DNA from 4 places in the Bradyrhizobium ferriligni genome. Region 4 is predicted to be linked to each of the others. Evidence: predicted binding sites of a transcription regulator. Region 4 holds the regulator's gene; each other region holds the start of a gene.
The links. Region 4 encodes PhoB, which activates phosphate uptake and scavenging genes when phosphate is short. Its sites were predicted from a motif close to TGTCATNNANCTGTCAT; they were not measured.
Positions count from the first base shown of each region.

Region 1: the regulator PhoB is predicted to act here: its motif matches at 3,372-3,388, upstream of AC1VNY_RS24285 (DUF2794 domain-containing protein).
Region 2: the regulator PhoB is predicted to act here: its motif matches at 3,919-3,935, upstream of AC1VNY_RS36075 (esterase-like activity of phytase family protein).
Region 3: the regulator PhoB is predicted to act here: its motif matches at 2,069-2,085, upstream of AC1VNY_RS33730 (acetoacetate decarboxylase).

Region 1 covers NZ_JBXEJO010000042.1:3,187-8,526, reverse strand. Annotated here, with positions in the region: gene AC1VNY_RS24295 (ABC transporter permease) at 1-1,531, shown strand, start outside; gene AC1VNY_RS24290 (Bax inhibitor-1/YccA family protein) at 1,766-2,557, shown strand; gene AC1VNY_RS24285 (DUF2794 domain-containing protein) at 2,944-3,315, opposite strand; gene AC1VNY_RS24280 (DUF1223 domain-containing protein) at 3,859-4,620, opposite strand; gene acnA (aconitate hydratase AcnA) at 4,782-5,340, opposite strand, start outside.
Region 2 covers NZ_JBXEJO010000085.1:5,914-11,253, forward strand. Annotated here, with positions in the region: gene AC1VNY_RS36065 (mucoidy inhibitor MuiA family protein) at 1-1,136, shown strand, start outside; gene AC1VNY_RS36070 (enoyl-CoA hydratase-related protein) at 1,305-2,141, shown strand; gene AC1VNY_RS36075 (esterase-like activity of phytase family protein) at 2,519-3,871, opposite strand; gene AC1VNY_RS36080 (heme ABC transporter ATP-binding protein) at 4,109-4,900, opposite strand; gene AC1VNY_RS36085 (FecCD family ABC transporter permease) at 4,897-5,340, opposite strand, start outside.
Region 3 covers NZ_JBXEJO010000074.1:10,393-15,732, forward strand. Annotated here, with positions in the region: gene AC1VNY_RS33720 (acyl-CoA carboxylase subunit beta) at 1-753, shown strand, start outside; gene AC1VNY_RS33725 (patatin-like phospholipase family protein) at 863-2,026, opposite strand; gene AC1VNY_RS33730 (acetoacetate decarboxylase) at 2,269-3,054, shown strand; gene AC1VNY_RS33735 (transporter) at 3,184-4,203, shown strand; gene AC1VNY_RS33740 (carbohydrate porin) at 4,252-5,340, shown strand, end outside.
Region 4 covers NZ_JBXEJO010000018.1:55,185-60,524, forward strand. Annotated here, with positions in the region: gene AC1VNY_RS13060 (acetylornithine transaminase) at 1-302, opposite strand, end outside; gene AC1VNY_RS13065 (GcrA family cell cycle regulator) at 791-1,303, shown strand; gene phoB (phosphate regulon transcriptional regulator PhoB) at 1,562-2,272, opposite strand; gene phoU (phosphate signaling complex protein PhoU) at 2,419-3,135, opposite strand; gene pstB (phosphate ABC transporter ATP-binding protein PstB) at 3,242-4,060, opposite strand; gene pstA (phosphate ABC transporter permease PstA) at 4,057-4,902, opposite strand; gene pstC (phosphate ABC transporter permease subunit PstC) at 4,907-5,340, opposite strand, start outside.

The DNA of each region.
Region 1 (5,340 bases), on a different contig from region 4:
CATCGTCGGCCTGTTCGGCAAGCTGCTGCCGCTGCCGGTGATGCCCGCGCTGCATCCCGACGAGCTGGCGCTGTCCTTCATCTACGGCCAGCTCACCGCGCTGGCGTTCGGGCTGTGGCCGCTCGGCCGGGTGCATGACGTGCCGGTCGCCGCGCTGTTCCGCGAGACCGTCACGAGCGAGTGGCATCGCCCGCGCTGGAGCTATCTGGCGCTGATGGCCGTGGTGATCGCGCTCCTGATCGGAGTCGCGATCGGGCTTGCCTATGACAAGCGGGTCGCCGCCGTGTTCGTCGCCTCGTCGATCGCGGTGTTCCTGCTGCTGCGCGGAATCGCCGAGCTCCTGATGACGGTGGCGCGGCGGCTGCCGCGCAGCCGCATGACCATGCTGCGGCTCGCGATCGCCAACATCCACCGGCCGGGCGCGCTGACGCCGTCGGTGGTGCTGTCGCTGGGGCTCGGGCTCGCGGTGCTCGTCACCATCACCCAGATCGACGGCAATCTGCGCCGGCAATTCCTGGCCGCCCTGCCGGAGCGGGCGCCGTCGTTCTTCTTCATCGACATCCCCTCCACCGAAGCCGACCGCTTCAATGCCTTCCTGGCCAAGATTGCCGCCGGCTCGACCGTCGAGGACGTGCCGATGCTGCGCGGGCGCATCGTGGCCGCGCGCGGCGTCAAGGCCGACCAGCTCAAGCCGTCAGTCGATTCGGAATGGGTGCTGCAGAGCGACCGCGGCCTGACCTATACCGGCGAAATTCCCAAGGGCTCGAAGATCGTCGAGGGCGAATGGTGGGGGCCGGACTACAGCGGGCCTCCGCTGGTCTCGATGGAGAAGAAGATCGCCGACGGCCTGTCCCTGAAGATCGGCGACGAGATCGTCGTCAACGTGCTCGGCCGCGACGTGCCGGCGAAGATCGCCAACCTGCGCAACATCGACTGGCAGGGCCTCGGCATCAACTTCGTGCTGGTGTTCTCGCCGAATGCCTTCAAGGGTGCGCCGCACAGCCATGTCGCGACCCTGACGGAACCGCACGCCGATTCCGCCGACGACGCGCGCATCATCAAGCAGGTCGCCGACGCGTTCCCGATGGTGACCAGCGTGCGGGTCCGCGAGGCGCTGGAGACGGTCGGCAGCGTCGTCAGCAATCTGGTGCTGGCCATCCGCGGCGCCAGCGCCGTGACGCTGATCTCGGCGATCCTGGTGCTCGGCGGCGCGCTCGCCGCCGGACACCGCCACCGCGTCTATGACGCCGTGATTCTCAAGACGCTCGGCGCCACGCGGGTGCGATTGCTCGGCGCCTACGCGCTGGAGTATCTGATGATCGGTTTTGCAACCGCCGTGTTCGGGGTGATCGCCGGCTCGATCGCGGCCTGGCTGATCGTGACGCGGCTGATGACGCTGAGTTTTATCTGGCAGGCCGGCAGCGCCGCGCTGGTCGTGGTCGCCGCGCTGGTCGTCACGGTCGGACTGGGGCTCGCCGGGACGCTGCTCGCGCTAAACCAGAAGCCGGCCTCAGTGTTGCGGAATTTGTGACAAAATGTAGCGGCGCGAGCGCCGTTTTTGCCTGTAACGCTAGGGTAGAGCGACATTCGGCCGCGCGTGGAAGCTTGCGTCGGATGTGTTAATTTCCCACATACCAATCGGGTCGGATAGTCGGTTTGAATGACACGGAATTAATGTTCCGCAAACCGAGCCATCTGAGATAGATTTACGACCGGCGCCGCAAATCCCTTGCGCTCCACCGGGACCAACCACGGGAATTCGACCATGTCGGACCTAGACCGCAACTACGCTTCTCCTTTCGGCCGGGCCGCCGGGCGCATTGACGCTGCGGCCGTCGACGCCGGTCTGCGCGCCTACATGCTGCGCATCTACAACTACATGAGCATCGGCCTGGCCATCACCGGCCTCGCCGCGCTCGGCGTCTACATGGGTGCGGTGACCACCGACCAGTCGGCCGCCGTCGCCAAGTTCGGCAACGCCTATCTGACGCAGTTCGGCTACGCGATGTTCGTGAGCCCGCTGAAGTGGCTGTTCATCCTCGCCCCTCTGGCGATGGTGTTCGTCATCTCGGCCGGCATCAACCGCCTGCAGCCCGCGACCGCCCAACTCCTGTTCTGGGTGTTCTCGGCGCTGATGGGTCTGTCGCTGTCGTCGATCTTCCTGGTGTACACGCACACCTCGATCGTGCGCGTGTTCTTCATCACCGCGGCGACGTTCGGTGCGCTGAGCCTCTACGGCTACACCACCAAGCGTGACATGAGCGGCATGGGCTCGTTCCTGTTCATGGGTCTGATCGGCATCATCATCGCAAGCCTGGTCAACCTGTTCCTGGCGAGCTCGGCGTTGCAGTTCATCGTCTCGGTGGTCGGCGTGCTGGTGTTCGCGGGCCTCACCGCCTGGGACACCCAGCGGCTGAAGAACGACTACATCTACGGCTACGCCTCGCAGGGTGGCGTGATGGCAGAGCGTGCGGCAATCACTGGTGCGCTGTCGCTCTACCTGAACTTCATCAACCTGTTCACGCTGCTCCTGCAGCTGCTCGGCCAGCGCGACTAAGCGCCTCCAGCGAAGCCGATCGAGTCCAAGCCCCGGCCATCCGGCCGGGGCTTTTCTTTTGCGCGGAGCAAATGTGGCGTAGTGGCGTAGCCCGGATGAAGCGCAGCGAAATCCGGGGCAAGTTCATCCATGGCTTCGGCAGTCCCGGATTTCGCGAAGCCTGTCATCGGGCGCGCGTTCGCGCGACCCGTTGGCTCCATCCGGGCTACAAGCTTTTCGTTTGCGCGAGGCAAAAATAATGGCGAGGCCGCGCGAGGGCCGCACAACTGCGCCGGCGGATTAGCGGATTTGTAGCCCGGATGAGCGAAGCGATATCCGGGGAAGTTGTACCCGGGTGGTGAGACCCTCCCGGATGTCGCTTCGCTCATCCGGGCTACGAGAAATCCCTACACCAGCGACAGCTTGCGGTCGATCACAAGCAGCACGCGTTCGAGTTCATGGCCGCGGCGCAGGATCAGGCCGGTCGCGGAAATCACGCTGTACATGCCCTGCTTGCGCGCAAGCCGGGGGTCCTTCTCGATCCGGTAGATCGGCACTTCCGACGCGCGCCGGAACACCGAGAACACGGCACGGTCCTTCAGGAAGTCGATCGCATAGTCGCGCCACTCGCCGTCGGCGACCATGCGGCCGTAGAGATTGAGAATGCGGTTGAGTTCAAGTCGATTGAAAGTCACGCGGTTGGGCTGAGGGGTCGCGGCGGCGGTGCGCGCCGCGGCACGACTCCCGCTCGGATCGGTGTCCTCCGAGATCAAACTCATCGAGCGCCTCCTGTCACCTCGGCGACGATCGGGTTCCGAAGGCCCCTCTTCGGGATCGTCACGAGAGTGACATGATCGCGCTAAGCGAGCGGGCCCGCAAGGGGCCAATCGCAATGCAACCGGCCCTTAACCACGGCCGCGCGCGGCGGATTGTCCGGAAAACCGCAGAGTCACGGGAACGTTAGCGGAATCATATTGCTGCCCCACTTCCGCCCATCGCCCGCCCCGCTGTCCTGCGAAAAGGAAATCCTGCGTTGGCCCGGTCCTTTCGGTTCCGGATTCCTCAGCCCCCAGCCCCCCGGGGCCGTCGGGATCGGGCCTGTTCGCAGGGGAGTTAAATCCCAACACTGGGCCAACGAAAGTTGGTCCTTTTTGTTTTTGGGACTTGCGCAAGCTGGACGCGCGCAAAACCCCGGCGCTTTCCTTTCGGCAAATCACTGAATGCAGGTTCGTCGCCATGCGCGGCTGCACCACAACATGCGTGCGGTCCAACGGCGCGCCACGGGCGGAAGCCGGCGCATCGCGCCGTACCGCAGCAAGGCTCTAGTGAAGCGAGGTGAAGGCAGCGCCGAGCATCGGGCCCGGCTTGTCGCGGTTGCCGTCCTGGACGTACACCGCCGCAGCATCGACACCGTCACGCGTGATGTTCTCCAGCGGCACGGTCCAGCTCCCTGACGAACCGTTCCAGTCACCGACCTTGAGGAGATTGCGCACCACGTTGTGGTAGGTGATCTCGCGGCCGCGGTTCTCGCCGCGCGCGATCGAGATCGGCACCGACTTCGAGATCGAGCAGATCCAGACCTCGCCGCGCGACACTGCGGGTGACTTCGACGCGGCCACCGACACGTTGATCTGCTTGCCGGTCAGCGTCATCGTCACCGGCACCGACATCACGCTGCCGCTCCTTTCGGTGCTCTTGATGGCGTCCTCGATACTGGCGCGGTCGCTGCCGATCACATGCGCGGAGCCGTTGATCACGGCCTGCGGCGTGTAGACGTCGCGATCGCCGCGCACATGCGAATAGGCCTTCTGGCGCGCGCTGAAACGGGAGTCGGCCAGCGTGTCCTTCCAGCCGAGATAGTCCCAATAGTCGATCGGCATGCTCAGCGCGATGACGTTGGGGTCCTTCGCGAGGTCACCGATGATCTTGTCCGCGGGCGGACAGGACGAGCATCCCTGCGAGGTGAAGAGTTCGACGACGGCACGCGGATCGGCGTGGGCGGGGCGGATGATCGCGACGATTGCGCAGATACCAAGGGCGCTCGACCATCGCGAGATAGAATTATAGGCCATCATCGCTGTCATACTGCGAACCAGTCGTGATGATTTCCATCCGTAATTGTACGGAGCATGAAGTCTGTCCCTGAACTTGCGTGCCCCAAAACGCGAGAAAGCGGCCTTTTCATAGGCCGCCTTCTTTTTAGTCGCTACTCACTAAGCGGTGAGGCACCGATCACAAATCCGCGTTAGGCCGCGAGTTTGCGCAGCACATAATGCAGGATGCCGCCGTTGCGATAGTAGTCGAGCTCGTCCAGCGTATCGATGCGGCAGAGCAGTGGCACATCCTTCTTGCCGCCGTCGGCGGAGACGATTTCGGCCGTCAGCGTCTGGCGGGGCTTCAAATCGCCCTGCAACCCGCGGATCGTGACCTTTTCGTCGCCCTTGAGGCCGAGCGAGGACCACGACGTGCCGTCCTGGAAGGTGAGCGGAAGCACACCCATGCCGACCAGGTTGGAGCGATGGATGCGCTCGAAGCTCTGGCAGATCACCGCGCGCACGCCGAGCAGACGGGTGCCCTTCGCGGCCCAGTCGCGCGACGAGCCGTTGCCGTATTCGGCGCCGGCGAACACCACCAGCGGCACGCCTTCCGCCTGGTACTTCATCGCGGCGTCGTAGATCGACATCTGCTCGCCGTCGGGCCAGTGCTTGGTCAAACCGCCTTCCGGAATATTGCCGTCGGCGCCCTTCAGCATGAAGTTCTTGATGCGGATGTTGGCGAAGGTGCCACGCATCATCACTTCATGG
Region 2 (5,340 bases), on a different contig from region 4:
AGCGCAAGATCCGCGTGATCGACCGCGATCTTGCGCAGCTTGCAGCCGATCGCACCAGCAAGCCGCCGAGCAAGGTCGAGGTGCGGATCGACGTCGCCTCGCAGGCGGTGACCAAGGCGACCTTGCGGATCACCTATGCGGTTCCCAACGCGCGCTGGACGCCGCTCTATGACGCCCGGCTCGACACCGGCGCCAGGGACCGCAAGCCCGCGATCGAACTGGTTCGCCGCGCCGAGATCACCCAGTCGACCGGCGAGGACTGGTCGAACGTGGCGCTTGTCGTCTCCACCGTGCGGGTCGCGCGCGGCGGCAATGCGCCCGACCTCCGCTCGCTGATCGTGCAATATCCGCAGCCGCCGCGGCCGCTGGCGAAGCTCTCGGGAGAGGCCAGCATGCGGTCGCGCGAGGCGCTGGCACCCGCGCCGGCCGCCGACGCGGTTCAGCAATTCCGCTTTGGTGGGGGACGCATGGACGAACTGGAAGCCACCGCCGAGGTCGGCGCCTTCCAGGCCACGTTCAAGATTCCCGGCCGTGTCAGCGTTGCCGCCAATGAGGGCGCAAAGAGCCTGCGCATCTCGACGGCGACGATCACGCCCGATCTCGTAGTTCGCGCCGTTCCGGTGATCGATCCGACCGCGTTCCTGGAAGCGAGCTTCGTGCAGGCCGACGACGCGCCGCTGCTGCCGGGGCAAATCTCGATCTATCGCGACGGCATCTTTGTCGGCCGCAGCCGGATGGCCACCGCCGCCAAGGACGAGACCGTGCGGCTCGGTTTCGGCGCCGACGACAAGGTCAAGATCGAACGCACGGTGGTGAAGCGCAATGAAGGCTCCGCCGGTCTGATCGTGACCACGTCGAAGACCGACGAGCGCGCCTTCAAGACCACGGTGCGCAACGGCCACGACTTCCCGATCAAGGTCGCGATCCAGGATCAGCTCCCGGTCAGCGAGAACGACGACATCGTGGTCGAAATGCTGCCGTCGTCGACGCCTGCGACGACGACCAATCTGCGCGACAAACGCGGCGTGCTGGAATGGGCGTTCGAGGCCAAGGCCGGCGAAGTCCGTGACGTCAATTTCGCTTGGCGCATGCGCTGGCCCAAGGACAAGGGCGTCGTGATGGTGCCGGCGGGCTAGAGCCTGTGCCGGGCTCTAGCGTTGTTGCTTGACGCGTTTTCTTCACGCGAACCGGAACCCACTTCGCTTGAAAACGCTATGAGGACCTGCGTCATCTGCCGATGACAACCCTCCCGATCTCGGGCATCACTTTGCCAAAGGCAACAAAGCCTGAGATCGGGAGGATCCATGAGTTACCAGCACATCGTCGTCGATGATCCGCGTCCGCGCGTCCGCCGCATCACGCTGAACCGCCCCGAGAAGCGCAACGCGCTGAACAATCGCTTGCGCGGCGAGATCTTCGAGGTGCTGGAGCAGGGCGACCGCGATCCCGGGGTTTCGATCTCGATTCTGCGCGGCGCGGGACCCTGTTTCTCGGCGGGCTACGATCTCTCCGCCGACAACCGCGTCGACCAGCCCTATCATTCGGCATCCGGCCCCGGCCAGTGGTCGCGCCATGTCGTCGAGGGCTGGTTCTCGATCTGGGACCTCGCAAAGCCTGTGATCGCGCAGGTGCACGGCTACTGCCTCGCCGGCGGCACTGAGCTCGCGACCGCCTGCGACGTGGTTTACGTCGCCGACGACGCCCAGATCGGCTATCCGCCGGTGCGGCTGATGAGCCCGCCCGACATGCAGTATCACCCGTGGCTGGTCGGCATGCGCCGCGCCATGGAATTGATGCTGACGGGCGACGCGATGTCCGGCCGCGAGGCCGCCGAATGGGGCTATGCGACCCGGTCGTTTCCGCTCGCCGAACTGGAGGCGAAGACACTGGATTTCGCCGAGCGCGCGGCCAAGGTGCCGATCGAGCTGCAACAGCTCAACAAGCGTAGCGTCCACCGCGCGATGGAAATCATGGGTGCCCGCGCCGCGATGCGCGCCGGCACCGAGATCCAGGCGCTGGCCTTCACGACCGAGGCCAGCAAGGCCTACATGGCGGGCTTCCGCCGCGACGGCGGCAGCGTGAAGGCCCAGCTCGACCAGCGCGACACGACGTTCGGGGATTACCGGACGAAGAAGGAGTGAGGATCACGTAAGCCGCGCTGAGCTGTATCACCGGCACCCTGAGAAGGCCGCAAAGCGGCCGTCTCGAAGGGCGGCGGCCCGGCTGTCTCCGCGCGGCCGATGCGGGGGCCGTACATCCTTCGAGGCTCGCCCAGCGGCGCAATTGCGCCGCAAGGCTCGCACCTCCAGCGACAAAGGCGAAGCCTTTGCGCGGGGATGACGGAATGGCCGTCGTGCTGGGATGAGCATCACACTATCGCATATTCGCTGTCGTGCCCCGCCTCGAGCGGGGCATCCGGTACGCCGCGGCTTGTCCGTTGAGCTCGGACGTCTCTCGAATACTGGGTCACCCGGTCGAGCCGGGCGACAACATTGTTGTGGGTGGCGAGAGCAGCCCCTCACTTCGCCTTCAGGAAGTCGCCGACCTCGAGCAGCACGAACTCGTCGTCATCGGCCTTGTTCGGGTCGCGGCTCGAGGAGAACGGCAGATTGTTGTCGTTGCCGACGATGATGTGGGTCTCGTCGACCCGGTCGACATTCTCGATGGTGAAGAACGGGAAGGTGTAGACGCCGTCGTTGAGCGGCTTGCGCGCCTTCTTGTTGGGATCGCGGATCTTCATCAGGTCGATATAGGCGATCTTGCGCACCGGCTTGCCGACATTGGCATCGGACAGCTCGATCTTGTAGACGCGCTTGAACTTGGCGAGATCAGGGAAACAGGTCTCGCCGCGCTGGCCTTGCGGGCAGGCCTTGTCGGCGGTGCCTTCGCCATTGTCGCGCTCAATGACGAGGCCCTGGGCCGGATCGATCATGTTGAAGTCGCCGACCGCATTGCCGTTCTGCTCGAACACATACTGCCAGTAGCGTCCGGTGAACTTCTCCGCCGCGACGTCGAATTCCAGGATGCGCGAAGCTTCCTTGCCGTCGACCTTCTCCCAATCCTTCTTGTCGGCATCCCACAGCGGGCCCTCGAGCAGGCCGTAGAGGAATTTGCCGTCCTTGGAGGAAGCAAAGCCTTCATAGCCCTTGGAGCGGCGCAGGTTGACGTTGGTGTAGGAGGCGCCGGGCGCGCCGGGTGACTGCACCGCCCAGTGATCCGGCGAACGCACCGGCTTGCCGTCGGCGACGGTCTCGAACACGGCGAGGATCTTGCCGGTCTTGTCGGCCTTGAGGACGTACGGTCCGAACTCGTCGCCGATCCAGAAAATGTCGTTGATGATCTGGAAGCCCTCGGTGTCGAAGTCGGCACCGGTCAAATAGCGCTTGGCGGTGTCCTCATGCACGATGCGGAACGGCACCTTCCTGTCGGGATCGTGCAGGAACACGGTCTCCTGACGCTCGATCTTGCCGCTCGCCCAGTCGATCTTGTGCCGGTTCAGGTACAGCATCGAGTCCGCCGAGTTGTAGCGCGAGCCCATGCCGTTGTCGGTGATCACCCAGAACGAGCCATCGGGCATCACCTTGATGCCGGAATGGCCTTGCAGCGGCTGGCCCTTGAACGGCAGCGACACGCCGGTCGGCCGCTCATAGGACTTGCCCATCACGGTGCCGATGGCGTCGACGCGCCTGCCGGTGGTGTATTTGCCCGAGGTCTTCAGATCATCAGGGGCGTCGGCGGGGGCGTCGATGAAGCTCTCCGCCGGCATCACGGCATGTCCTGCCAGCGTCGCCGGGAATTCGCCTTCACTCTGCGCGAACGCCGATGTGGCGAGCAGGATGGAGGCGACGGAGCAGAGCAGGGACAGGCGCATGGTTGATCTCCCAAAGGATAAACGATGCGGTGTTCTCCGAGCCGCCTGTTACAGCCGGCTGACAGTTTTGTGAATCGCGGATGTTGCGGCGGGATAAGGCTTGCGGCGTTACGTCGCCTCTCACTCGCAATCCTCATCCTGAGGAGGCCGCGCAGCGGCCGTCTCGAAGGATGGCTGCAAGCGACAGCCGGGCCTCGTGGTTCGAGACGCGCGTACCGCGCTCCTCACCATGAGGGTCTAAACGGGCCGCATGGTTTGCGGCAGCAGGAACGGAACGCCGTCTCCGGTGTAGGCGATCGCGGCGTCGATCTCGAAGATCTCGCGCAGCGTCTCGGCCTTCATCGCCGCCGTGCGGTCGCCGTCGACGGCAAGCCGGCCGCGGTGCAGCAGCAGGATGCGGTCGGCGAACCGCATCGCGAGGTTGAGGTCGTGCAGGATCGCGATCACGGCGGTGCCGCGCGCGGCGCGCCGCCGCGCCGTTTCGACCAGGTCGATCTGGTGCCGCAAATCGAGGCTCGAGGTCGGCTCGTCCAGCAGCAACAGTCCGGGTCCGTGCAGCGCTTCGCCGCAGGCGAGCTGCACCAGCACGCGGGCGAAATGCGCCCGCTGCTGCTCGCCGCCCGATAGCGTCGGCAATTGCCTGAAACGGAAACGCGCGAGCCCGACCTCGTCGAGTGCCGCCTCGACCAGCGCCCGCGCCACGGCACGCGGGCTTTCGCCGGCGCCCATGCTGACGATTTCCTCGACGGTGAACGGGAAAGTGACGTTAACGTGCTGCGACAGCATCGCGCGGTGCTGCGCCAGCGCGCGTGGTCCGTAAGTTTGCAGGTCGCGCTGCCTCAGCCTGATCGCCCCGCGCGACGGACGCAGGTCGCCCGACAGCATCCGCAGCAGGGTCGATTTGCCGGCGCCGTTGGGACCGACGATCGCGACCATCTCGCCGGCATCGATCTGCAGCGACACCGCATCGACCAGCGTCGTGCCGCCGACCGCCATGGTTACCGACTGCGCTTCGAGCAGGGCCGTCACAGCGACACCAGTCCGCGCTGCCGCAGCAGCATGGCGAGGAAGAACGGCGCGCCGATCGCCGCCGTCAGGATGCCGATCGGCATTTCCGCGGGCGCCACGATGGTGCGCGCCACCGTGTCGGCGCCGACCAGGAGGATGGCACCGAGCAGTGCGGACGCCGGCAGCAGCAGCCGATGCGCGGGTCCGATCACCAGCCGCAACAGATGCGGCACCACGATGCCGACGAAACCGACCACGCCGCAGACCGAGACCGCGACCCCGGTCATCGCCGAAACCAGCACGATCGAGATACGCTTCAGCCGTTCGACGTCGACGCCGCTGTGGAACGCCTCGGCCTCGCCGAGCACCAGCACGTCGAGCCCGCGCGCGATCGAGAGGCAGGCGACCAGCGCGACCGCCAGCACCGGCCCCAGCGCTGTGAGCTTGCTCCAGGTCGCGCC
Region 3 (5,340 bases), on a different contig from region 4:
CCGGAGCGTGCCGAGGAATCACTGCTGAAGGCAGTGCCGCGCAATCGCAAGCAGGTCTACAAGATGCGCCCGATCATCGATGCGGTGGTCGACAAGGGCTCGTTCTTCGAGGTCGCCAGCAATTTCGGCCGCCCGATCATCACCGGATTGGCGCGGATCGAGGGCAGGGCGGTGCTGCTGCTCGCCAGCGATCCCTTCCACTATGGCGGCTCGTGGACCGCGGACGCCTGCCAGAAGGTGGTGCGCTGGGTCGACTTCGCCGAGACCTTCCATCTGCCGGTGGTCTATCTGATGGACTGCCCCGGCTTCATGATCGGGCTCGAGGCGGAGAAGACGGCGACCATCCGCCATGGCGTGCGGGCGATGGCGGCGGTTAACCAGAGCACGGTGCCGTGGTGTACCATCATCATCCGCAACGCCTTCGGCGTCGCCGGCGTGGTGCATCAGCCGGCCAACCGCTTCTCGATGCGCTATGCGTGGCCGTCGGCCTATTGGGGCTCGCTGCCGCTCGAGGGCGGCATCGAGGCGGCCTATCGGGCCGAGATCGATGCGGCCGCCGATCCCGCCGCCAAGCTGCGCGAGATCGAGGATCGCCTCAACAAGCTGCGCTCGCCGTTCCGCTCGGCCGAGAAGTTTTGGGTCGAGGAGGTGATCGACCCGCGCAAGACGCGCTCGCTGCTCTGCGAGTTCGCGCGCCTTGCTGAACCGATCCGCAAGGCCGGGCCGCCGAGCAACATGTCGACGCGGCCGTAAGGTTCCTCGACCTCAACGCGTCATGCGCGGGCTTGACCCGCGCATCCATCAAATGAGTCATTCGAAGCGGGATGGATTGCCGGGGCAAGCCCGGCAATGACGACCTTGTCTACTCGGCTTCGCGATGCACGTCGTGGATCACGATGCCCATGCCGTTCTCGGGCATCTTGATCCATTCGCGCCGCTTCAGCGAGCGCTTGGTGTCCTCGTGCCCGCTCACCCAGTGCTCGCGCATCGAGGTGCCAGAGAATTCGTGGTCCTTGGCGTCGCCCTCATAGGCCTTCTGCTGATAGATCAGCTGCAATAGCGTGATGCCCGGCAGCCGGGCGTTTGCCTTCTTGAGCTGGCGTTCCTCGTCCGAGAGCTGATCGTCGGGGATTTTTCCCAGCGCGTTGTGCAGGGCGGTGCGCAGATTGTAGGTCTTGCGATAGACGTCGGTGTTGTAGCGGGTGCGCGACGAATACATGATGTCCTTGTGCCGGGCCATCACGTCCTGGATGTCGCGCGGAAGCGCGCCGCGCGCCGAGAACAGGTCGACCTGGAACACCAGCGAGTTCATGTTGTCTTCCTGGTCGAGCAGATGCTGCAGCGGCGTGTTGGAGACGATGCCGCCGTCCCAGAAATGATCGGTGCCGACCTTCACCATCGGCAGCGCCGGCGGCAGCGCGCCGCTCGCCATGATGTGCTCGGGAATGATCTCGTCATGGGCATTGTCGAAATAGATGAAGTTGCCGGACAGCACGTTCACCGCGCCGACCGCGAAGCGCATTGTCTTGGAATTGATGCGGTCGAAATCGACCAGCTCGAGCAGGGACTCGCGCAGCGGCGTGGTGTCGTAGTAGCTGATGGCGGTACGCGCGCCGGCCAGGCTGAACCACGGATTGGTCTGATGCGGGGTGAAGAAGCCGGGCTGCCCGAGCGTCGTCGTCAGCCATGAACTGGTGAGATTGCGCGCCTTGCGGAAGACGTCGCCGTCCGGCGTGTAGTGCCAGATCTTGCGGCTGGTGATGCGATCCCAGAATGTGTGCAGTCGCTCCAGCCGCTTTTCGGGCGGATTGCCGGCGATGATCGCCGAGTTGATTGCGCCGATCGAGACGCCGCACACCCAGTCGGGCTCGATGTTGGATTCATGCAGCGCCTGATAGACGCCGGCCTGATAGGCGCCGAGTGCGCCGCCGCCCTGCAGGACCAGGGCCACGCGATCGCAGCCCTCGGGGCGCCAGCCCGGCGTCGCGTGATCGATGTCGTCGAAATGCGGGGTTCGCGCGTCCATATCAGACACTCCAAAAATTCGCGGCGAGAATTCAGCGCGCCGATGACGCGGTGATGACAATTGCGGCGCCCACGCACGGCGCATCCGGCATGCCTGCCTGCATGGTTAGCATTGGCCTCGGCAGCGCGACGCGGGTCACGCAAGCGCAACCGCAGGTCATGCACCTGACGGAAATCCCTCACATCGCTGTCAATCTCGGTCGTTAGCTTCCGGGCAAATTTTTCAAACAGGGGGTTATTGCGATGCGCAGGGAAGATCTGCTCAAGCTTCCGTCGATGCCGGCCGCCGGCCCGAGCTATCCCGCCGGTCCGTATCGCTTCATCGATCGCGAGTTCCTCGTCATCACCTATGAGACCGATCCGGAGTTGATCCGCGCCGGCCTGCCCGAGCCGTTGGAGCCGATCGAGCAGGCGATCGTCCATTACGAATGGATCAAGATGCCCGACAGCTCCGGCTTCGGCAGCTACACCGAGTCCGGCCTCGTGATCCCCGCGCGCCTGCATGGCGAAGAGGTCAATTTCGTCTGTCAGATGTACCTCGACGATGATCCGCCGATCGCGGCCGGCCGCGAGATCTGGGGCTTTCCGAAGAAGTACGCCCATCCCAAGCTCGAGATCGTCAAGGACACGCTGACCGGCACGCTGGAATATGCCGGCCAGCTCGTCGCGATGGGCACGATGGGCTACAAGCACGAGAGCATGGCAGGCAATGGCGACGTCACGCGCGCTACGCTGTCGAAGACGCAAGTTAATCTGAAGATGATCCCCGGCGTCGACGGCCATCTCGAGGTCTGCCAGCTGGTCGCGATCAACCTGACCGACATCGTCGTCAAGGGCTCCTGGATCGGACCGGGCCGGCTGCACCTGGTGCCGCATGTCAATGCACCGGTCGCCGATTTCCCGGTCAAGCGTGTCGTCGGCGCGCATCACTTCCTCGCCGATCTGACGCTGCCGTTCGGTCGCGTGGTCCACGACTACAACAAGGAAGCGGCAGAAGCGGCCGCGCCGACCGGCCTGGCCGCCGAGTAGGGCTGGCGCTGACATAAAACTGTAACGGCCGCGTCCTCCAATGTTGTGACGAAGGACGCGCTTGCTCGGTTTTGCGCGTGGGCGAGGGTTTGGGCATGTCATTTCGCGCGGTTGCTTTGGAGGCCGGCCATGCTGGCTGATCCACCTCCCGCTCCGGTCGGGTCGCTGTTGACCCGCGAGGCGGTCCCCGGTCTGGTCTGGGCGTTTCGCCTGCATCACGACGGCCGCGCCGAGGCGCTTCCGATCGATGCGCCGATCGAGCCGAGCCATGACGGAAGGCTGTGGCTGCACTTCAACCTGACCGACGTCCGCACCCGGGCGTGGCTCGCCAACATGCACATCCCGCAACTGGCGCGGGACCTCTTGCTGTCGAATGACAATTTCCAGCAGATCCACGTCGTCGACAATTGCGTCTACGGCGTGTTTTCCGACCTGGTGCGGGATGTCGAAGCCGCCACCCGCGAGACCGGCTTCCTCCGCTTCGCGATGACCGAGCGTCTCCTGATCAGCGGCCGCCATCAGGCGCTGTGCTCTGCCGATGCGACGCGCCGCGTGCTCGAGGGCGGCCATCGCGTCGGCAGCGTCGCGGCGCTGCTGGAGAAGATCGTCGACGAGATCGCCGACACCATGGACCGCATGGCGGACAAGATCGGCACCGATATCGACGCGATCGAGGAGCGGGTGCTCGCCGAGGATACCGGATCCGAACTGCGCAAGAATCTGAGCCGGATGCGCCGCACCTGCGTGCGCCTGCATCGCCAGCTCGCGGGCCTGCGCGTGCTGTTCCACCGGCTCGAGCAGAAGAGCACCGACGATCTCAGCCCGGCGCTGCGGCTGCAGGCTGGCAAGCTCGCGCAGCGGCTCGACGGTCTCGACCACGACATCGTCGAACTGCACGAGCGCAGCCGCCTGCTGGAGGAGGAGCTGCGCTTCAAGCTCGAGGAGGAGAGCAACAAGCACCTCCACGCATTGTCCGTCGTCACCATGATGCTGCTGCCGCCGACGCTCGTCACCGGCATCTTCGGCATGAACACCAAGGGATTGCCGCTGACCGATGTCGACAGCGGATTTCTGGTGGCCGCAGGCCTGTTGGCCGGGTCGGCGCTGCTGGCCTATCTGCTGATGCGGCGGCTCGGCATCGTCAAATAGCGCGAGCGCACCGCGGCATTCCCGATGTGCAGAGTTCTTTCCCGCGCGATGTTGGTGGCCGCGGCCCTCGCGCTCGGCGCGCCGGCGCATGCGGAAGACAAGGCCGTGGCCGATCGGATCGCGGATACGCGTGCTGCGCTCGAGGAGGCCGGCTACCAGTTCAGCCTGACCTATATCGGTGAGGGGTTTTCCAACGCCTCCGGCGGCGTCAGCAACGGCGCGGCCTATACCGGCCGTCTCGATCTCGGCACCACCATCGACCTCGAGAAGGCGATGGGCTGGAACGGCGCGACCTTCCACGCCAACATGTACCAGATCCACGGCGACGGGCTGTCGCGGAGCTATGTCGGCAACCTGTTCCTGGTGTCCGGCGTCGAGTCGCTGCCGGCGACGCGGCTCTATGAATTCTGGATCGAGCAGAAGCTGCTCGGCGGCAAACTTTCGGTGCGCGTCGGCCAGCAGGGCTCGGACGTCGAGTTCATCGACAGCCAGTACGACGACATCTTCATCAATTCGGCGCTGGGCTGGCCCGGCATTGTCGGCACCATTCTGCCGGCCGGCGGACCGTCGCCGCCTCTTGCCGTGCCCGGCATCCGGTTCAAGGCCAATCTGTCCGACCGCATCACCGCCTATCTCGCACTGTTCGACGGTTCGGCTTCGCCGCCGCAGGGGACGGACGATCCGCAGATCTTGAACGCCCACGGGCTGAATTTTCGCGTCAACGATCCGCCATGGTGGATCGGCCAGCTCAAATACAAGTTCGAGATTGGCGAGAGCCGGCTGCCGGCGACCCTCACCGGCGGCGCCTGGTATCACATGGGCTCGTTCGCCGACCAGCGCTTCTCGGCCGACGGGCTGTCGCTCGCCGATCCCGACAGCTCCGGCGACACGCGATGGCTGCGGCGGGACAACGGCATCTTCATGGTCTACGAGCAGCTGCTCGCGCGCGCCAGGCCGGGCGCTGACAAGGGCGTCGCGTTCTTCATGCGCGCTTCGGTCAGCCCGTCGGACCGCAATCTGATCAGCACCTATGTCGACGGCGGCTTCCTGTTCACCGGCTTCAGCGAGACGTATCCGGACGATCGGTTCGGCATCGCCGCGATCTATGCCAGGATTTCGGACGCCGCGCGCGCGCTC
Region 4 (5,340 bases):
GCACCGGAATTGCAGAAGAACACGAAGTCGGCAAAGCTCTGCTCGCACAGCCGCGCGGCAAGCACCTCGCCGTCCGGGCTCTTGAACAGGTTCGACATGTGCCAGAGCTTGGTCGCCTGTTCCTGCAGCGCCTTGACCAGATGCGGATGCGCGTGTCCGAGCGCGTTGACCGCGACGCCCGAGGTGAAATCGAGATAGCGGTCGCCGTTGGTTGCGATCAGCCAGGCGCCCTCACCGCGCTCGAAGCCGAGATCGACCCTGGCGAAGACGGGAAGCAGATGCGACGTGGCAGCGTTGGTCATGGCGTTCACTGACGGTTTTTAAGCCGACAATTGCCGCTGCGCCTTGACGCCAGCGCAGCAACGGCCAGCTTCGGAAAACAAAACGGCCGCCTTTGCGGGCGGCACGTGGCGGGCATTCTATGCTGCGGTCGGTAAGTGTCAATCGTCACGAAGTGGCCTTCCTGCAATGCGAAACGAGCGCAATCCGGAGCATTCCGGTGCGGTGGAAAAGCCTCATCGCAATGCTTAACTGTGTGGGAACATGTGGACGCACGGCCGCGGACTCTTGCGCCAGAGTCACGCCATATTGTAGCGTTTGGCCTGTCGGGTACGACATCTCGTGCGGCAGTACTGGACCCTCTAAGTAGCCTTCGTATCGCGCGTAAACGTTCGGGCGCAAGACCGCGCCCGGCGAGGGCTAAGGGATTCTGGCCGCAGGGATATTTGTCCAGATTGGCTCGCAGCGCCGCTCCAATGATTGGCCGGCGCTACGCGAAGGGAAGAATGCGATGACTGTATTGACCTGGTCCGACGATCGCGTCGAGCAGCTGAAGAAGCTCTGGGAGTCCGGCCTGTCGGCCAGCCAGATCGCGGCGGAACTTGGCAATGTGACGCGAAACGCCGTGATCGGCAAAGTGCATCGGCTCGGCCTCTCCGGCCGCGCCAAGGCACCCTCCACGGCCGCGCCGCGGCAGCGCAAGGCCCGCCCCGCCCAGCACATGATGCGGGTGGCGCGCCCGGTCTCGCGCGGCAACACCGCACTGGCGCACGCCTTCGAGGTCGAGATGGAGCCGGATCCGATCTCCTTCGACAATGTGGTGCCGATGAGCCAGCGGCTGTCGCTGCTCGAGCTCAACGAGGCCACCTGTCACTGGCCGGTCGGCGATCCCTCGAGCCCGGAATTCTTCTTCTGCGGCGGCAAGGCGCTCGCCGGCCTGCCCTATTGCGCGCATCACTCGCGCGTTGCCTACCAGCCCGCCGCCGATCGCCGCCGGCCGTCGGCGAAACCGCAGATCAAGTGAGCACTCGGGAAACCACGGAAGACCTGAAAAACAAATCCCCGCGAAAGCGGGGATTTTTTTGTGGCGCGCAGCCCGTTACATCACCGCCGTCGTCCCGGCGCAGGCCGGGACCCATAACCACGAATGCGTGTTGTTAGAAAGCCGTCCGGCCACGTGCCGATTACACCGGCCGCGGCGTATGGGTCCCGGCTCCCGTGCGCAATTGCGCACTAGGCCGGGACGACACCGTGCTGCGGGCTATGAATCCCGCAACGGCCGTTACGGCTGCGGCTCGGCCTTGGCAAAGCGGTCGTCGAGCGCGTAGCCGGCGCCGCGCACGGTGCGGATCGGATCCTGCTCGCGGCCGGGATTGAGCAGCTTGCGCAGGCGGCCGATGTGCACGTCGACGGTGCGTTCATCGATGTAGATGTCGCGGCCCCAGACGCTGTCGAGCAGCTGCTCGCGGCTGAACACGCGGCCGGGATGCTCGAGGAAGAATTCGAGCAGGCGATACTCGGTCGGCCCGAGATCGATCGGACGGCCGGAGCGCGCCACGCGGCGCTTCTCGCGGTCGAGCTCGATGTCGCCATAGGTCAGCACGGTCGCAAGCCGCTCGGGGCTCGCGCGGCGCAAGAGGCCCTTCACCCGCGCCAGCAGTTCCGGCACCGAGAACGGCTTGACGATGTAATCGTCAGCGCCGGTGGCAAGCCCGCGCACGCGCTCGCTTTCCTCGCCGCGCGCGGTCAGCATGATGATCGGAAGCTGCTTGGTCTCGGGCCGCGCCCGCAGGCGGCGGCACAGCTCGATGCCGGACAGGCCCGGCAGCATCCAGTCGAGCACCACGAGGTCGGGAACGCGCTCCTTCAGCCTCGTGTCGGCATCGTCGCCGCGCCCCACCGTCTCGACATCGTAGCCTTCCGCATCGAGGTTGTAGCGCAACAGCGTCGTCAGCGCTTCCTCGTCTTCGACTACCAGAATGCGTGCGCTCATCGGTTTAAGTTCTTTCTCTGTGGTGATCCGTTGCCCAGACGCAAACCGAAACGCTTAACTTCCTTGAGCATAGTTCCCGCGGAAACGATTTGTCGCGAGGATCGTCCAGTTTCACTCTTGCCGGTTCCGCGCTTGCCGATCATGCCTCAGTTGCCCGGCACCGTGGTGGCAAAAGTGGTCATGTCCCCCTTCGGGCGCTTGTCGGTGATCTGCTGGCCCTCGATCATGTAGAACACGGTCTCTGCGATATTGGTGGCGTGATCGCCGATCCGCTCGATGTTCTTGGCGCAGAACATCAGATGGATGCAGAACGAGATGTTGCGCGGATCTTCCATCATGTAGGTGAGCAGTTCGCGGAACAGCGAGGTGCAGATCGCATCGACCTCCTCGTCGCCCTTCCAGACGTTCATCGCCGCCGGCAGGTCGTGCGCGGCATAGGCGTCGAGCACCGACTTGACCTGCGACAGCACGAGGTCGGTCATGTGCTCGAGGCCGCGGATCAGCTTCAGCGGCTGGAAATCGCTCTCCAGCGCCGCGACGCGCTTGCCCATGTTCTTGGCGAGGTCGCCGATCCGCTCGAGGTCGGTGGCGACGCGCATCGCGCTGACGATCTCACGCAGGTCGATCGCCATCGGCTGGCGGCGCGCGATCGTCAGCACCGCGCGCTCTTCGATGTTGCGCTGCAGATTGTCGATCTCGATGTCGGCGGCGACCACGCGCTTGCCGAGCGCGACGTCGCGACGGATCAGCGCGTCGACCGACTCGGTAATCATCCGTTCGACCAGGCCGCCCATCTCGGCGACCAGGCGGGTCAACTCCTGCAGGTCGCTGTCGAATGCCTTGGCGGTATGTTCAGAAGCCATCGCTTGTCTCCCTCAACCATGTTCCCGGGGATCATGGTTTCGTGTCCTGAATTTTAGCATGACCTGATCGGAAAACCGGTTTCCACTTTTCCGGATCATGCGCCGGTCAACCGAACCGGCCGGTGATGTAGTCCTGGGTGCGCCGATCGCTCGGTGAGGTGAAGATCTTGTTGGTGTCGTCGAACTCGATCAGCTCGCCGAGATACATGAAGGCGGTCTTGTCGGAGACGCGCGCCGCCTGCTGCATGTTGTGGGTGACGATCGCGATCGTGTAGTCCTCGGAGAGCTCCTGGATCAGCTCCTCGACCTTGGCGGTCGAGATCGGGTCGAGCGCCGAGCACGGCTCGTCGAACAGGATCACCTCGGGGCGCACCGCCACGGTGCGCGCGATGCACAGGCGCTGCTGCTGGCCGCCGGAGAGCGACAGGCCGGAGGCGTTCAGCTTGTCCTTGACCTCGTTCCACAGCGCGCCGCCGCGCAGCGCCTTCTCGACCCGGTCGTCCATCTCGGACTTCGAGATCTTCTCGTAGAGGCGGATGCCGAAGGCGATGTTCTCGTAGATCGTCATCGGGAACGGCGTCGGCTTCTGGAACACCATGCCGACCCGCGCGCGCAGCAAGTTGAGGTCGAGCTTGGGGTCGAGAATGTTGGTCTGGTCCAGCATCAGCTGGCCGACCGCGCGCTGGCCCGGATAGAGGTCGTACATCCGGTTGAAGATGCGCAGCAGGGTCGACTTGCCGCAGCCGGACGGGCCGATGAACGCCGTGACGCGGTTGGTGCCGAGCGTCAGGTTGATGTTCTTCAGCGCGTGGTGCTCGCCGTAATAGAAGTTGAGGTTGCGCACCGTGACTTTCGGCGGCGCTTCCGGCAGCGGAACCTGGGGAACGTGGCCCGCGGCAGTCGTGGAGACGGAAAGCTCGGTCATTTTGCGGCCCTTTCGGCACCAAGGATACGCGCGCCGATATTCAACGCGAGCACGGTGAATGTGATGAGCAGCGCACCGCTCCACGCCAGCTCTTTCCAGTAGGCGTAGGGGCTCTGCACGAAGTTGTTGATGGTCACCGGCAGGTTGGCCATCGTCTTGGTCAGATCTAGGCTGAAGAACTGGTTCGACAGCGCGGTGAACAGCAGCGGCGCGGTCTCGCCGGCGACGCGGGCGGTCGCCAGCAGCACGCCGGTGATCAGACCCGATCGCGCCGCACGATAGGCGATCCGCTTGATCACCAGCGAACGCGGCAGGCCGAGCGCGGAGGCGGCCTCGCGCAGCGGATTGGGCACCAAGAGCAGCATGTCCTCGGTGGTGCGCAGCACGACGGGGATCACGATCACCGCGAGCGCGAGACTGCCTGCGATCGCCGAGAAGCCGCGCATCGGCACCACCACCGCACCATAGATGAACAGGCCGATGATGATCGAGGGCGCGCTGAGCAGGATGTCGTTGATGAAGCGGATCACCGAGGTCAGCTTGTCGTGCTTGCCGTATTCGGCGAGGTAGGTGCCGGCGAACAGGCCGAGCGGCGCGCCGATGCCGACGCCGATCGCGGTCATGATGACCGAGCCGACGATGGCGTTGAGCAGGCCGCCTTCGGTCGAGCCGGGCGGCGGCGTGTTCTGGGTGAACAGCTGCACGCTGAGGCCGGCGAGGCCGTTATAGAGCAGCGTGATCAGGATCAGCGCCAGCCAGGTGACGCCGAACAGCGCGGCGCCGACACAGAGTGCGCGGATGACGATGTCGCTGCGGCGGCGGGATTTGTAGATCGGGTTCATGGCGTTACTTCCCCGCCTTCTTTTCAAGCCGCATCAGCATCAGCCGCGCGCCGGCGAGCACGAAGAAGGTCAGCACGAACAGCAGCAGGCCGAGCAGGATCAGGCCGGACTGGTGCAGGCCGTCGCTCTCGGCGAATTCGCTTGCGATCGCCGCCGAGATCGTGGTGCCCGGCGCGAAGATCGACGACGAGATGCGGAACGAGTTGCCGATGATGAAGGTCACCGCCATGGTCTCGCCGAGCGCGCGGCCGAGCGCCAGCATGATGCCGCCGATCACGCCGACGCGGGTGTAGGGGATCACGACGCTGCGGACGACCTCCCAGGTGGTGCAGCCCATGCCGTAGGCGGCCTCTTTCAGCACCGGCGGCACGGTCTTGAACACGTCGACCGAGATCGCGGTGATGAAGGGCAGCACCATGATCGCAAGGATCAGCGCAG